DNA from 4 places in the Shewanella sp. YLB-07 genome. Region 1 is predicted to be linked to each of the others. Evidence: predicted binding sites of a transcription regulator. Region 1 holds the regulator's gene; each other region holds the start of a gene.

The links. Region 1 encodes NrdR, which represses ribonucleotide reductase genes. Its sites were predicted from a motif close to AAACACNANATNTNGTGTTT; they were not measured.
Region 2: nrdD (anaerobic ribonucleoside-triphosphate reductase) is a predicted target of NrdR. The motif match lies at 2,021-2,040, and genes of this name have one in related genera.
Region 3: nrdA (class 1a ribonucleoside-diphosphate reductase subunit alpha) is a predicted target of NrdR. The motif match lies at 2,004-2,023, and genes of this name have one in related genera.
Region 4: nrdD (anaerobic ribonucleoside-triphosphate reductase) is a predicted target of NrdR. The motif match lies at 2,237-2,256, and genes of this name have one in related genera.

Annotation. Positions count from the first base shown of each region.
Region 1 is NZ_VOQB01000003.1:349,774-353,749, forward strand. It holds gene ribBA (bifunctional 3,4-dihydroxy-2-butanone-4-phosphate synthase/GTP cyclohydrolase II) at 1-267, opposite strand, end outside; gene FS373_RS08365 (riboflavin synthase) at 372-1,031, opposite strand; gene ribD (bifunctional diaminohydroxyphosphoribosylaminopyrimidine deaminase/5-amino-6-(5-phosphoribosylamino)uracil reductase RibD) at 1,035-2,177, opposite strand; gene nrdR (transcriptional regulator NrdR) at 2,235-2,684, opposite strand; gene glyA (serine hydroxymethyltransferase) at 2,802-3,976, opposite strand, start outside.
Region 2 is NZ_VOQB01000001.1:637,966-641,941, forward strand. It holds gene FS373_RS02625 (NADP-dependent oxidoreductase) at 1-233, opposite strand, end outside; gene FS373_RS02630 (MarR family winged helix-turn-helix transcriptional regulator) at 459-905, shown strand; gene FS373_RS02635 (hypothetical protein) at 1,022-1,768, shown strand; gene nrdD (anaerobic ribonucleoside-triphosphate reductase) at 2,071-3,976, shown strand, end outside.
Region 3 is NZ_VOQB01000006.1:103,161-107,136, forward strand. It holds gene nrdA (class 1a ribonucleoside-diphosphate reductase subunit alpha) at 1-1,857, opposite strand, end outside; gene FS373_RS14580 (HAD family hydrolase) at 2,283-2,963, opposite strand; gene ubiG (bifunctional 2-polyprenyl-6-hydroxyphenol methylase/3-demethylubiquinol 3-O-methyltransferase UbiG) at 2,963-3,676, opposite strand.
Region 4 is NZ_VOQB01000002.1:638,286-642,261, reverse strand. It holds gene nrdD (anaerobic ribonucleoside-triphosphate reductase) at 89-2,206, opposite strand; gene FS373_RS06660 (hypothetical protein) at 2,509-3,255, opposite strand; gene FS373_RS06655 (MarR family winged helix-turn-helix transcriptional regulator) at 3,372-3,818, opposite strand.

The DNA of each region.
Region 1 (3,976 bases):
GATAGACATAGTGAAGTTAGTCGAAAACTGGGCATTATTATTGACGACCATCAAAGGTAAGTTCAGCTGCTGACAACGTGATTGAGTCAATGTCTGACAGATCAATCCGCGGCCGAAGGTCGCCATAAAGTTAATCGCTTGTGCCGTGATCATGTCTGCAGCCATGATCAGATCGCCTTCATTCTCACGATCTTCATCGTCCATCAAGATAACCATTTTACCGAGACGAATATCTTCGATGATCTCTTCTATACTGTGTAACGACATTGTAAGGCCTTAAATTTTATAGTTTCGAGTATCTGGTTTAGGCAAAACCTATGAACCGATATTTTATTATCAATTTAATCTTCTATTCACAGGTATTCTAGTGTCTAACGCAAAAAACCTGAGCGAGCTAACAGATCCATGGTCACATTTGACTCAGGCTGCGTTTCTTTATTGGTATATGTCATCAAACGCTCTAAATGACGGGCAATCAGGTCGACTTCGATATTCACCTTGTCACCCGCCTTGAGACTTTCAAGGGTCGTCTCTGTGGCGGTATGAGGCACAATAGTCAGTCTGAAGCGATTGTCTTGCACCTCATTCACGGTCAGGCTCACCCCATCTATGGTGATCGAGCCTTTGTGGGCGATATAACGGGCCAACTCTGCCGGTGCGCTCAGCCAGAACTCGATGGCCTTACCCCGGTATTGCCTGTCATCCACGGTCGCCACGCCATCAACATGACCGCTAACCATATGTCCACCTAATCGAGTGGTTGGCGTCACGGCTTTTTCAAGGTTAACTCTGGTACCCACCTGGTATTTGGCAAAGCCTGTCAGGCTCACTGTTTCAGCCGAGATATCGGCGACATAACCATCACTGAGGCATTCGACGACGGTCAAACAGACGCCATTGGTGGCTATGCTATCCCCTAGACGCACATCGGACAGGTCGAGTTTATTACTCGCCACGTTGAGGCGAATATCATCACCTAGCCGCTCTATCTTTCTTAAGGTTCCAACTGACTCTATGATCCCGGTAAACATGAATTATGACCTTATTTTTAACGTCAAACGGGTGTCATCACCCAATTTACGTTCATCGATTAATTCGATGGATGGAATGTCTGCCATATCTGTATAGTCAGGCAGAGAGATTAAATTACGTCCGTTCGAGCCTAAAAGCTTCATCGCCTGATAGAGGATTAACTCATCGGCATGATTCTGGCTAATGACACTGCCGGCCAGTGTTGCTCCTGCTTCGATTAACACTGAATTACAGGTTTTACCTAAGTGAGAAAACAGCGCCGTCAACTCGACTCTGCCGTCATCATCTGGGGCCAGTGTGAGCCCGGAGACATGCTTAGGCCAAGCGTCCTGTTCAGCCTGAGGATAATCGACACAAGAAACCAGTAAGATAGGGCTGGTGATAGCAAACAGTTTCGCTGATGATGTGAGTCTGGCGCGGCTGTCGAGTATGACTCTAAGTGGCTGGTGCAATGAGTCTGCATCGACTTGCTGCGATAACAAGCCTAATTCACTGTGACGCACATTGAGGGATGGGTCATCTAACAATACGGTTTCGATGCCAGTCACCAAGGCGCAGCTCCGCGCTCTTAAGCGCTGCACATCACGGCGAGACTCAGGGCCGGAGATCCATTTTGATGCGCCGTTACTCAAGGCCGTCTTGCCATCTAAGCTAGCGGCAAGTTTTACCGTCACCCAAGGAAGCGCGCTTTGCATACGCTTCATAAAGCCAGGATTAATTTGAGCAGCCTCATCACCAAGCAGGCCAACATCGACCTTTATGCCGGCATCCTTGAGCATCTTAATGCCTCGACCCGATACCTGAGGATTGGGATCTTCTACGGCCACCACGACACGGGATATACCGTGTTTAATCAGCGCCTCTGCGCAAGGAGGCGTGCGGCCATAATGGCTACAAGGCTCCAGGGTCACATAAGCTGTCGCGCCCTTTAGATCGGCTAGGCCGCCGGCGCGCTCCGTGGCCATGGCTAAGGCATGCACCTCGGCATGAGGGCCGCCGGCGCGAATATGAAAACCTTCACCGAGGATCTTATCATCTAATGTGATGACGCAACCGACACAGGGATTAGGGCGAGTGGTATATAAACCTCGACGTGCAAGTTTGATTGCACGGCTCATAAATTCAGTATCTTCTATTGACCACATAAGTTCACAGACCAAAAAAGTTTAAAAAATCACTAATCGATGGGATTGAAACTTTATTTACTTCTGCAGCTTGGCGATAGCATCACCAAACTCGGAAACATCTTCGAACGCCCGGTAGACCGAGGCAAAACGGATATAGGCGACCTTATCCAGGCCCACCAGCTGATCCATCATCAAATTGCCGATAAGCTCAGACTTGACCTCACGCTCGCCGGTTGCCCTCAGGGTCGACTTGATCTTAGTCAGGGCTTGCTCTATCTGATCAATAGAGACGGGGCGCTTCTCTACCGCCCTCAGCATGCCGCCCCTGAGTTTCTCTTCATCGAAAGGCTGGCGACTGCCGTCTTGCTTTATCACTCGGGGCATCACAAGTTCGGCACCTTCAAAAGTGGTATATCTCTCGTGACACTGGACGCACTCTCGGCGTCGTCTTACCTGATGTCCGCCGGCCACCAGACGAGAATCGATCACCTTAGTATCGGTTGCGCTACAGAAAGGACAATGCATCGAGCCTCCAAAAATAAGTGAGAAAAAAACTAATGGCATTTTTACTCTAACGAAAAAACCAACAAAAATGGCCGCTAAGTAGCGGCCATCGAAGTTTACCTGAATTAACCTTAAAGGTTAACCGTAAACAGGGAACTTAGCACACAGTTCCAGAACCTGCTTCTTAACACGCTCGATAGTGCCTTCATTAGTGATGTCATCCAACACATCACACATCCAGTTAGTCAGCTCAACTGCTTGCTCTTCCTTGAAGCCGCGGCGAGTGATGGCAGGAGAACCTATACGTAGACCCGAAGTCACAAATGGTGAACGTGGATCGTTTGGTACCGAATTCTTATTCACTGTGATGTTAGCAAGACCCAGCGCCGCATCGGCATCTTTACCCGTCATATCTTTGCTGATCAAATCCAGCAAGAATAGATGGTTATCGGTACCGCCAGAAACCACATCGTAGCCACGCTCGATGAAGGTCTTTGCCATCGCCTTGGCATTAACAACGACTTGCTTCTGATATACAGTAAACTCAGGCTCTAGCGCTTCTTTAAATGCAACCGCTTTAGCAGCGATAACGTGCATCAAAGGACCACCTTGACCACCAGGGAATACCGCAGAGTTTAGCTTCTTGTAGATAGCTTCATCATCGATAGCCGAAAGGATCAAACCACCACGCGGACCGGCTAAGGTCTTATGGGTTGTAGTAGTCACAACGTGAGCGTGTGGGAGAGGATTCGGGTAGATACCCGCAGCAATCAGGCCGGCAACGTGTGCCATATCGACGAACAGGTAAGCACCAACTTTATCGGCAATTTCACGGAACTTGCTCCAGTCGACGATGCCTGAATAAGCACTAAAACCTGCGATGATCATCTTAGGCTTATGCTCGATAGCAAGGCGCTCAACTTCGGCGTAATCTATCTTACCCGTAGTCTCATCGATACCGTATTGAACCGCATTATACAGTTTACCTGAGAAGCTAACGTGTGAACCGTGAGTCAGATGACCACCATGAGCCAGACTCATACCCAGTACAGTGTCGCCGCCTTGAAGCAGAGCCATAAATACTGCGGCATTTGCCTGTGAACCTGAGTGTGGCTGCACGTTGGCATAAGTGGCACCGAAAAGCTCTTTAGCGCGAGAGATAGCCAAGTCTTCTGCGATATCTACATACTCACAACCGCCATAGTAACGCTTACCTGGGTAACCTTCGGCGTACTTGTTGGTTAGCTGAGAACCTTGTGCTTCAAGAACACGAGGACTCGCGTAGTTTTCTGAAGCGATAAGTTCGATATGCT
Region 2 (3,976 bases), on a different contig from region 1:
ATCACTTCGCCTATCGAACCGCCTTCCAGTACCTGGCCTATCTGAAATGGTGTAATATAGCTCTCTCTATCGATCATGCGACCACGCATATAAGGGTCTACCGACATCCACAGGTTTTTAACCAGAAATTCACCGTTGGTGATAGTCGGCAACTCCACCGATGTCTGTTTGAAATTATCTGCTGTAGGCATACCCTCTGGGCGAGAGTCTAATAGGATCTGATTGGCGTTCATAAAACCTCTTTGCTTTGCGCGCTAATTAATTGTGGTAAACTCTACACTTAAACTTTTTACCGCGCAACTAGTTTGCGCGCAAATTAAAAGTTCAATGTGTAGATTCGTTAAAATATAGAGTGTAGATGCGGGTACAATGACTGCCAGCGATCTTGTAAACTTAATCAAGCAAAATGCTGAATAACGCCTAAGGTATGAATAGTGACCGATAATCTTCATTTAAAAATGAACACAAACGATACACAAGCAAGCAGTTGCCTGTCGGACAACGTCTGTTTTGCCCTGTATACCGCAGGTAATGCCCTAGTGCGTGCCTATCGTCCCTTACTGGATGAATGTGGCTTAACCTATCCACAATACCTGGTGATGCAGGCGCTCTGGTTAAATGATGGTGTCAGTTTGACTCACCTGTCTCAGGCGACACGTCTGGATTTAGGCACCTTGACGCCCATAGTCAAGCGGTTAGAGAACAAAGACTTGTTGATCCGTGCCATCGACGCCGAGGATGAGCGCAAGAAGGTCATCAGAACCACTCATGAGGGGCTCTCGTTGAAACAAGAGGCATTAGCACTCAAGCAAGTCTTGCTCGATAAAGTCACCCTCTCTGAGCCTGAAATAGAGTCTCTGAGGAAGATGTGCATGACCTTAACTCAAGACTTAAATAGGAAATAATGAGATAGATTCAGCATGTTTATGGTTTTCTCTTCATTATTTGTCATTTAATTTATTTTACGGCATGTTTCCTGCTTAATAGTTGCATATTTCTTTTTTATGTCGGTATTTTGACAATGAATCCAATCACTAGCCTTGCCAGCCAAATTAACTCAGGGACTATCGCCGGAGGTAATGCCAATTCTGCCGGGGCGAAGAGTACCAGCCTGGCCGACAGTTATGGTGTTAACAGTCATCAGACTGAAGCTGGCTCGAGCAGTGATAAGGTCAGCCTGAGTCAATCGAAAGAGGCGGCGACTGGGCTCAATAGGGATGGGATTAAAGACGAATCGGTGTCTCTGTCACCTAGGGCTGCCAGGGCACAAAAAATTGAAGCCATGGCGAAAGACTTTTTCTCTAAGGGGGACTTCTCTGCTGCCGATCTGCCAAAACTTATCCAACGCTTGCATCAAGACGGGATCTTGTCAGATACCCAGCTGAATCGTCTGTCAGAAGGCGGCTTCGACTTACCAAAAGTTCAAGGTCAGCCCGATGATTTTAAAGCATTTATTCAAGATAAGCGTGAAGAGTTAACCGCCAATGGCGACACCCAAGGTATGACAGGTGTCCTGATTAGCCTACTCGATGATGCCGAGAGCGTGCTTAATCAAATGGATAATGCACAGAGTAAAGAGGTGGGTCAGCAAGCGACTCGGGTATCGGCTCAATTGAATATTTATCTTAAGAGTGATACCCAGATGTCATCGAGCGATCGTGAGCAGTGGCAGGGGCTTAAATCTGTGATGCAGCTTGCATCCTCCATGGGAGAAAATCAACAAGCGGTCGGCATGGTAAATAGTTACCTGAGTCTCGGCAGATTTTAGTACTCTTACCATGTAAGTTTTTCAGTGTTATCCACTTTTTCGAATACTTTTGTTTCGTTTTCTCATTTGTTCTATCTGCCAGTCCATCTAGCTTGCTTCATTCCTAAGGTCAAGGCCACTCTTATCAATAAGTGGTCTTGTTGGCAGGAATAATTTCTTGTTAAAACCTATCCCCAAAATCATGATCTCGATCAATGTTCTTTCTATGACTTTGTAGCTTAATACACAGCATATTGTGTTCCACGGTTAATTTAGCACTATATATGGTGTTATTTCGACGTCACTTGAGGAGAGATTGAACAATGCCAGTGGTTATTAAGCGGGATGGTTACCGCACGCCTTTTGACGAAACAAGGATTAGAGACGCTGTGGTGGCTGCAGCGAACTCGGCAGGTATTGAAGACAAGAGTTACGCCGTGAGTGTTGCCTCCTCTGTCGCTAAATGTGTGGCAGAACATGCTGAGATAGATATTCACGAGCTACAGGACTTGGTCGAGAATCACTTGATGGAAGGCCCTTATAAGTCCCTCGCTCGCGTCTATATCGAGTATCGTCATGATAGAGATCTGCACCGTGAAACAAGCAGTCGATTGAACCAGGAGATCCGCGGTTTAGTCGATCAGACCAATGCGGCTCTGATGAATGAAAATGCCAATAAAGACGCTAAAGTGATCCCGACTCAGCGCGACTTGTTAGCGGGTATCGTGGCTAAACATTATGCTACCCGACATATTTTACCCAAAGATGTGGTTGCCGCTCATGAGTCCGGTGAGATCCATTATCACGATCTCGATTATGCGCCTTTCTTCCCCATGTTTAACTGCATGCTGATCGATCTCAGTGGCATGTTGACTAAGGGCTTCAAGATGGGTAACGCCGAGATTGAGACGCCTAAATCTATCTCTACAGCAACGGCCGTGACGGCGCAGATCATCGCCCAGGTAGCCAGTCATATCTATGGTGGTACCACGATTAATCGTATCGATGAAGTCCTGGCTCCTTTTGTTGCTAAGAGTTACGACAAGCAGTATCAGCTGGCGTTGGACTGGGGGATCACAGATGCGAAAGCCTTCGCTACCGCGCAGACTACAAAAGAGTGCCATGATGCGTTCCAGTCTCTTGAGTATGAGGTCAATACCTTACATACGGCCAATGGACAGACACCCTTTGTCACCTTTGGTTTCGGTTTAGGCACCTCCTGGGAGTCTCGCCTCATTCAGTCATCTATGATGAAGGTTCGTATTGCGGGTCTGGGTAAGAATCGTAAGACGGCAGTATTCCCTAAGCTAGTCTTTGCCATTCGCGATGGTATTAATCACAAGGCGGGTGACTGTAACTATGATATCAAGCAACTTGCGCTTAAATGCGCCACGACCCGCATGTATCCGGATATCCTCAACTATGAGCAAGTAGAGAAAGTGACCGGCTCTTTTAAGACTCCTATGGGGTGCCGCAGCTTCCTTGGGACCTATGAAGAAGATGGTGAGCTGATCCACGAAGGTCGTAATAACTTAGGTGTGGTGAGTCTGAACCTACCAAGGATTGCGCTGGAAGCCAAAGGCGATGAAGCGGAATTTTATCGCATCTTAGATCTGCGTCTCGCCATCGCCCGTAAGGCTCTGGATACCAGAATTGAGCGTTTAGAAGGCGTGAAAGCGCGTGTGGCGCCAATCCTGTATATGGAAGGGGCTTGTGGAGTCAGGCTTAGAGCCGATGATGATATCTCAAGTATCTTCAAAAATGGTCGCGCCTCGATTTCTCTGGGCTATATCGGATTACATGAGACGATCAATGCCCTCTACGGCACAGATAAGCATGTTTATGATTGTGAAACCTTGCGTCAAAAAGCCATTGAAGTCATCGAGTATATGAAAGCAGCGACCAACAAGTGGCGAGAGGAGACCAGCTATGCCTTCAGTCTCTACAGCACACCTAGTGAAAACCTCTGCAGCCGTTTCTGTAAGCTCGACACTCAGGTCTTTGGCGTGATCGAAGGAGTGACGCAGAAGGGCTATTACACCAATAGCTTTCATCTCGATGTTGAAAAGCAAGTTAATCCATACGACAAGTTGGATTTTGAGCAGCCTTACCCTGCATTAACTAATGGCGGTTTCATCTGTTACGGCGAATATCCGAATATGCAGAATAATCTCGAGGCATTGGAAGATGTGTGGGATTACAGTTATAGCCGAGTGCCATATTACGGTA
Region 3 (3,976 bases), on a different contig from region 1:
CAGAGCAGATAAGGTGGAGTTACGCAGTCCATGTTTAACGATGTCTTGACGTAGTGTTTCCCAATCCATATGCAATGGCTCATCACATATCTTATCCAGAGCACGCTTATAGGTATCGATGGGCAGCACACCCTTTGAATACGTCGTTTCATGGAATAATGGGCAGGGGCCTTGCTCTTTGGCCAAATTCATCGAAGCCTTGAGTAGGTAGTACTGTATGGCTTCGAATGTTTTATGGGTGATGTTATTAGCCGAGCCATCTGAGTAGCGTACACCTTCCTTCGCCAAGTAATTAGCAAAGTTAATCACGCCTATGCCCAAGGTACGACGATTCATCGAAGACTTACGTGCAGCGATGATAGGGTAATCCTGGTAATCGAGTAAATTATCCAGGGCTCTCACTGCCAGGTCTGCCAAAGGCTCGAGTTCGGATAGATCCTTGATCGCACCTAAGTTTAAAGCAGACAAGGTACAGAGGGCTATTTCACCTTCAGGATCATCTATGTTGTTGAGCGGCTTAGTCGGCAGTGCAATCTCAAGACACAGGTTTGACTGTCTGATCGGTGCAACCTTACTGTCAAAAGGACTGTGGGTATTACAATGATCCACATTTTGAATATAAATACGGCCGGTAGAGGCACGTTCCTGCATCATCAATGAGAACAGCTCTGTCGCCTTAATCTGTGTTTTGCGCACAGAGGCATCGGCTTCATATTGAAGATACAGACGTTCGAATTCGTCCTGATCTGCAAAAAATGCATCATAAAGCCCAGGTACATCCGATGGGCTAAATAAACTGATCATTCCGCCTTTGATCAAGCGTTGATACATGAGTTTATTGAGCTGAACACCATAATCCAGATGACGGACACGGTTATCTTCGACACCACGGTTATTCTTCAATACCAGCAGAGATTCGACTTCAAGATGCCAGAGAGGGTAGAACAAGGTGGCTGCACCACCACGAACGCCGCCCTGAGAACAAGATTTAACAGCGGTCTGAAAATATTTAAAGAAAGGCAGACACCCGGTATGGAATGCCTCACCGCCGCGGATAGGACTACCTAAGGCTCTAATTCGGCCCGCATTCACACCTATGCCGGCGCGCTGGCTGACATATTTAACGATAGAAGAGGCCGTTGCATTGATTGAATCTAGGCTATCGCCACATTCGATCAACACACATGAGCTAAATTGGCGTGTAGGGGTACGCACCCCTGCCATGATCGGTGTTGGCAGTGAGATTTTAAAGGTGGAGACCGCATCATAGAAACGTTTAATGTAGCTTAGGCGTGTATCTCTTGGATATTTAGCGAACAAACAGGCGGCGACTAAGATATAGAGGAACTGCGCACTCTCATATATCTCGTGAGTGACCCGGTTTTGCACCAGATACTTACCTTCCAGTTGTTTGACTGCCGCATAGGAAAAACTCATATCGCGCCAGTGATCCACATAACCATCTAAGATATAGAGTTCTTCGCGGCTGTAATCTTCAAGTATATGTTGGTCATATTTACCTGACTCAACCAATTTCACAACATGGTCATACAGTTTAGGCGGCTCAAACTGGCCAAATGCTTTCTTTCTTAAATGAAAGACGGCTAAGCGGGCTGAGAGGAACTGGTAATCTGGTGCTTCTGGTGAGATGAGATCGGCAGCGGCCTTTATAATCGTTTCATGAATAGCTTCGGTAGGAATACCATCGAAAAATTGCAGATGTGATCTGAGTTCCACTTCTGATACCGAAACATTTTTAAGATCTTTGGCTGCCCAAGTGATCACGCGGTGGATTTTCTCTAGGTCGATGGTCTCGCGCTCGCCACTACGTTTGGTGACTTTCATATTGCTATTCATTAAAGATAGGCCTTGATAATAATTTTTTGAGTATGAGGGGTTAAGCTCATCCTACTATTCCCTGTATAACAACCAATTTTAACACCCTGAATTGGTCATTTTCATGACGATAAACAAGTCACTACTTGTGTCTCTATTTGTCACTCACACACAAGATATAGTGTTTTTAAATTTCTTAGGTACAAGATAGTGTCGTTTGGGTGATTTTGCAAGTCCCAATTATTTCAACAAGCTGTGGTCATCTTGTGGATAACTTGAGGGTAAGATTTAGGGTTAGTATTGGCTAACCTTTGAGGTCGGAATTCATTGGCTTTATCCCATCGAGGTGGAATATTGAGCGGACGACACAAGATGAAAAGATCCCATGATCGATTGGCGATCTTTTAGATCTTGTGAACCTTATATGAGCAAAGAACGCCTGTGTGCTAACTGAGAAATTTAAGTACATCCAGGGGGGAGTCGAAATGATAATCGCTTGGCCAATTCTCAGGCGTGTCTGTCTCACCTATATAGCCCCATAGCGCGACACCACCGAGCATTCCCGATGCCCGCGCCGCGACCAGATCTCGTTTCGCATCCCCAAGGTAGAGAATCTCTTGGCTCTTGCGCTCTATCTGCTGTGAGGCGAGCAGCATGGGAGCGGTATGAGGTTTAGGGTAAAGTGTGCTGTCACCGCTGATCACGGTTTTCATGGATTGGGTCAAACCTAAGGCTGCAATCAGGGGCCTGGTGTATCTGGCGGGTTTGTTAGTTACTATGCCAAAAGGGATCCCTCGATGGTCCAAATGCTCGAGCAGCTCAGCTATGCCGGCAAATAAACGACAAAATTGACCGTTTACCTCTGCATAAAAGCTCAGCAGTAACTGCTGCGCCTTAAGGTGAACCTCCTCAGAGACGTCTGGCAAGGCCGCTTTAGCTAGCGCCATACTGCCATCGGAGGCAATGTGGCGCATCTCTTCGAGGCTCACTTGAGGGTAACCTAACTCGGCTAGGCTCATATTCAGCGCCGCCACCAAGTCTGGTGCGGTATCGGCAAGCGTACCGTCAAGATCGAATAACACAGCTTTTACTCTGACGTTGCTAGCCTCATCGAGATGTGTTGTCATTAATCTTCACTCTTACGTGTGGCGATCATGTAGTTCACATCGACACTTTTGGTATAAGTGAAGGTTTCCGTTAGCGGGTTATAGGTGATCCCTGTTGCATCTTCACAGAACAGCTCGGCATGCTCGGCGAGTGAAATTAACTCCGATGGCTTGATAAACTTCTTATGGTCATGGGTTCCCACAGGCAACATCTTCAGCAGGTATTCGGCGCCTAAGATGGTTTCTATATAAGCACGTAGGTTTCGATTGATGGTGGAGAAGAACACATAACCGCCGGGTTTGACCATATCGGCACAGGCTTGAACCACTGAACGAGGGTCTGGTACGTGTTCGAGCATCTCCATACAGGTGATCACATCATAGGTAGCAAGATTTGTTTCCCGGTGAGATTCGGCTGTGTCTTGTATATAGTCAAGCTCAACGCCAGTTTCTATGGCGTGCAGTCTGGCAACATCTAGAGGCTCGGTGCCCATGTCTAAGCCATTCACCTTGGCGCCAATGCGGGCCATGCTCTCAGATAAGATACCACCGCCACAACCGACATCCAGGACTCGCTTACCAAACAGACCACCACAGGTTTGATCGATATAGTTGAGTCGAAGCGGGTTTAGCTTGTGTAATGGTTTAAATTCGCCTTCTGGATCCCACCAGGTAGCTGCCATTTTTTCGAATTTTGCGATCTCGGCCGGATCGACATTTATCTCAGGTTTAATTGCTTGCTCCACTATATATCACCTCAATAGGGATTATTAATGCCGCCATTATACCGATAGAATGTCAGATTCAAAGCCGCTATAAATAAGAAATCAACGAATATTTAACCAATTGATTGATTAGCGAACATTGTTTGATTTTGGTCAAGTATCTATAGCTGAACAGATATTTATCGCTAAAGTTGAATAGAGTCTGGTGACAGAAAATAACTGTGTTAGAATGCCAAATCACGTTTTCAGGCTGAGACTTTTACTGCGCTATTTTGGCTGGTAACAGGTAAGCACAATTTCAAGGGATCG
Region 4 (3,976 bases), on a different contig from region 1:
ATTCCAACCTGCCGAGTAAATAGAGAAGGCGCTACTGACTCTGTAACACCTTGCTTTTTATTACATATAAATAAGCGAAGCAGATTTATTAAAGGTGCTTTACCCGGCGCTTCACTTCTTCTTGCTTACCAAAGTTGAAGGGCCTCGCATCGGGACTGCCTAAGTAGCCACAGACTCTACGAGTCACAGAGACCCGACTCGGTTCATGATTACCACACTTAGGGCAGGTGAAGCCCTTGCTGGTACATTCAAACTCGCCAGTAAAGCCACAGTCATAACACTCATCGATAGGCGTATTGGTACCGTAATATGGCACTCGGCTATAACTGTAATCCCACACATCTTCCAATGCCTCGAGATTATTCTGCATATTCGGATATTCGCCGTAACAGATGAAACCGCCATTAGTTAATGCAGGGTAAGGCTGCTCAAAATCCAACTTGTCGTATGGATTAACTTGCTTTTCAACATCGAGATGAAAGCTATTGGTGTAATAGCCCTTCTGCGTCACTCCTTCGATCACGCCAAAGACCTGAGTGTCGAGCTTACAGAAACGGCTGCAGAGGTTTTCACTAGGTGTGCTGTAGAGACTGAAGGCATAGCTGGTCTCCTCTCGCCACTTGTTGGTCGCTGCTTTCATATACTCGATGACTTCAATGGCTTTTTGACGCAAGGTTTCACAATCATAAACATGCTTATCTGTGCCGTAGAGGGCATTGATCGTCTCATGTAATCCGATATAGCCCAGAGAAATCGAGGCGCGACCATTTTTGAAGATACTTGAGATATCATCATCGGCTCTAAGCCTGACTCCACAAGCCCCTTCCATATACAGGATTGGCGCCACACGCGCTTTCACGCCTTCTAAACGCTCAATTCTGGTATCCAGAGCCTTACGGGCGATGGCGAGACGCAGATCTAAGATGCGATAAAATTCCGCTTCATCGCCTTTGGCTTCCAGCGCAATCCTTGGTAGGTTCAGACTCACCACACCTAAGTTATTACGACCTTCGTGGATCAGCTCACCATCTTCTTCATAGGTCCCAAGGAAGCTGCGGCACCCCATAGGAGTCTTAAAAGAGCCGGTCACTTTCTCTACTTGCTCATAGTTGAGGATATCCGGATACATGCGGGTCGTGGCGCATTTAAGCGCAAGTTGCTTGATATCATAGTTACAGTCACCCGCCTTGTGATTAATACCATCGCGAATGGCAAAGACTAGCTTAGGGAATACTGCCGTCTTACGATTCTTACCCAGACCCGCAATACGAACCTTCATCATAGATGACTGAATGAGGCGAGACTCCCAGGAGGTGCCTAAACCGAAACCAAAGGTGACAAAGGGTGTCTGTCCATTGGCCGTATGTAAGGTATTGACCTCATACTCAAGAGACTGGAACGCATCATGGCACTCTTTTGTAGTCTGCGCGGTAGCGAAGGCTTTCGCATCTGTGATCCCCCAGTCCAACGCCAGCTGATACTGCTTGTCGTAACTCTTAGCAACAAAAGGAGCCAGGACTTCATCGATACGATTAATCGTGGTACCACCATAGATATGACTGGCTACCTGGGCGATGATCTGCGCCGTCACGGCCGTTGCTGTAGAGATAGATTTAGGCGTCTCAATCTCGGCGTTACCCATCTTGAAGCCCTTAGTCAACATGCCACTGAGATCGATCAGCATGCAGTTAAACATGGGGAAGAAAGGCGCATAATCGAGATCGTGATAATGGATCTCACCGGACTCATGAGCGGCAACCACATCTTTGGGTAAAATATGTCGGGTAGCATAATGTTTAGCCACGATACCCGCTAACAAGTCGCGCTGAGTCGGGATCACTTTAGCGTCTTTATTGGCATTTTCATTCATCAGAGCCGCATTGGTCTGATCGACTAAACCGCGGATCTCCTGGTTCAATCGACTGCTTGTTTCACGGTGCAGATCTCTATCATGACGATACTCGATATAGACGCGAGCGAGGGACTTATAAGGGCCTTCCATCAAGTGATTCTCGACCAAGTCCTGTAGCTCGTGAATATCTATCTCAGCATGTTCTGCCACACATTTAGCGACAGAGGAGGCAACACTCACGGCGTAACTCTTGTCTTCAATACCTGCCGAGTTCGCTGCAGCCACCACAGCGTCTCTAATCCTTGTTTCGTCAAAAGGCGTGCGGTAACCATCCCGCTTAATAACCACTGGCATTGTTCAATCTCTCCTCAAGTGACGTCGAAATAACACCATATATAGTGCTAAATTAACCGTGGAACACAATATGCTGTGTATTAAGCTACAAAGTCATAGAAAGAACATTGATCGAGATCATGATTTTGGGGATAGGTTTTAACAAGAAATTATTCCTGCCAACAAGACCACTTATTGATAAGAGTGGCCTTGACCTTAGGAATGAAGCAAGCTAGATGGACTGGCAGATAGAACAAATGAGAAAACGAAACAAAAGTATTCGAAAAAGTGGATAACACTGAAAAACTTACATGGTAAGAGTACTAAAATCTGCCGAGACTCAGGTAACTATTTACCATGCCGACCGCTTGTTGATTTTCTCCCATGGAGGATGCAAGCTGCATCACAGATTTAAGCCCCTGCCACTGCTCACGATCGCTCGATGACATCTGGGTATCACTCTTAAGATAAATATTCAATTGAGCCGATACCCGAGTCGCTTGCTGACCCACCTCTTTACTCTGTGCATTATCCATTTGATTAAGCACGCTCTCGGCATCATCGAGTAGGCTAATCAGGACACCTGTCATACCTTGGGTGTCGCCATTGGCGGTTAACTCTTCACGCTTATCTTGAATAAATGCTTTAAAATCATCGGGCTGACCTTGAACTTTTGGTAAGTCGAAGCCGCCTTCTGACAGACGATTCAGCTGGGTATCTGACAAGATCCCGTCTTGATGCAAGCGTTGGATAAGTTTTGGCAGATCGGCAGCAGAGAAGTCCCCCTTAGAGAAAAAGTCTTTCGCCATGGCTTCAATTTTTTGTGCCCTGGCAGCCCTAGGTGACAGAGACACCGATTCGTCTTTAATCCCATCCCTATTGAGCCCAGTCGCCGCCTCTTTCGATTGACTCAGGCTGACCTTATCACTGCTCGAGCCAGCTTCAGTCTGATGACTGTTAACACCATAACTGTCGGCCAGGCTGGTACTCTTCGCCCCGGCAGAATTGGCATTACCTCCGGCGATAGTCCCTGAGTTAATTTGGCTGGCAAGGCTAGTGATTGGATTCATTGTCAAAATACCGACATAAAAAAGAAATATGCAACTATTAAGCAGGAAACATGCCGTAAAATAAATTAAATGACAAATAATGAAGAGAAAACCATAAACATGCTGAATCTATCTCATTATTTCCTATTTAAGTCTTGAGTTAAGGTCATGCACATCTTCCTCAGAGACTCTATTTCAGGCTCAGAGAGGGTGACTTTATCGAGCAAGACTTGCTTGAGTGCTAATGCCTCTTGTTTCAACGAGAGCCCCTCATGAGTGGTTCTGATGACCTTCTTGCGCTCATCCTCGGCGTCGATGGCACGGATCAACAAGTCTTTGTTCTCTAACCGCTTGACTATGGGCGTCAAGGTGCCTAAATCCAGACGTGTCGCCTGAGACAGGTGAGTCAAACTGACACCATCATTTAACCAGAGCGCCTGCATCACCAGGTATTGTGGATAGGTTAAGCCACATTCATCCAGTAAGGGACGATAGGCACGCACTAGGGCATTACCTGCGGTATACAGGGCAAAACAGACGTTGTCCGACAGGCAACTGCTTGCTTGTGTATCGTTTGTGTTCATTTTTAAATGAAGATTATCGGTCACTATTCATACCTTAGGCGTTATTCAGCATTTTGCTTGATTAAGTTTACAAGATCGCTGGCAGTCATTGTACCCGCATCTACACTCTATATTTTAACGAATCTACACATTGAACTTTTAATTTGCGCGCAAACTAG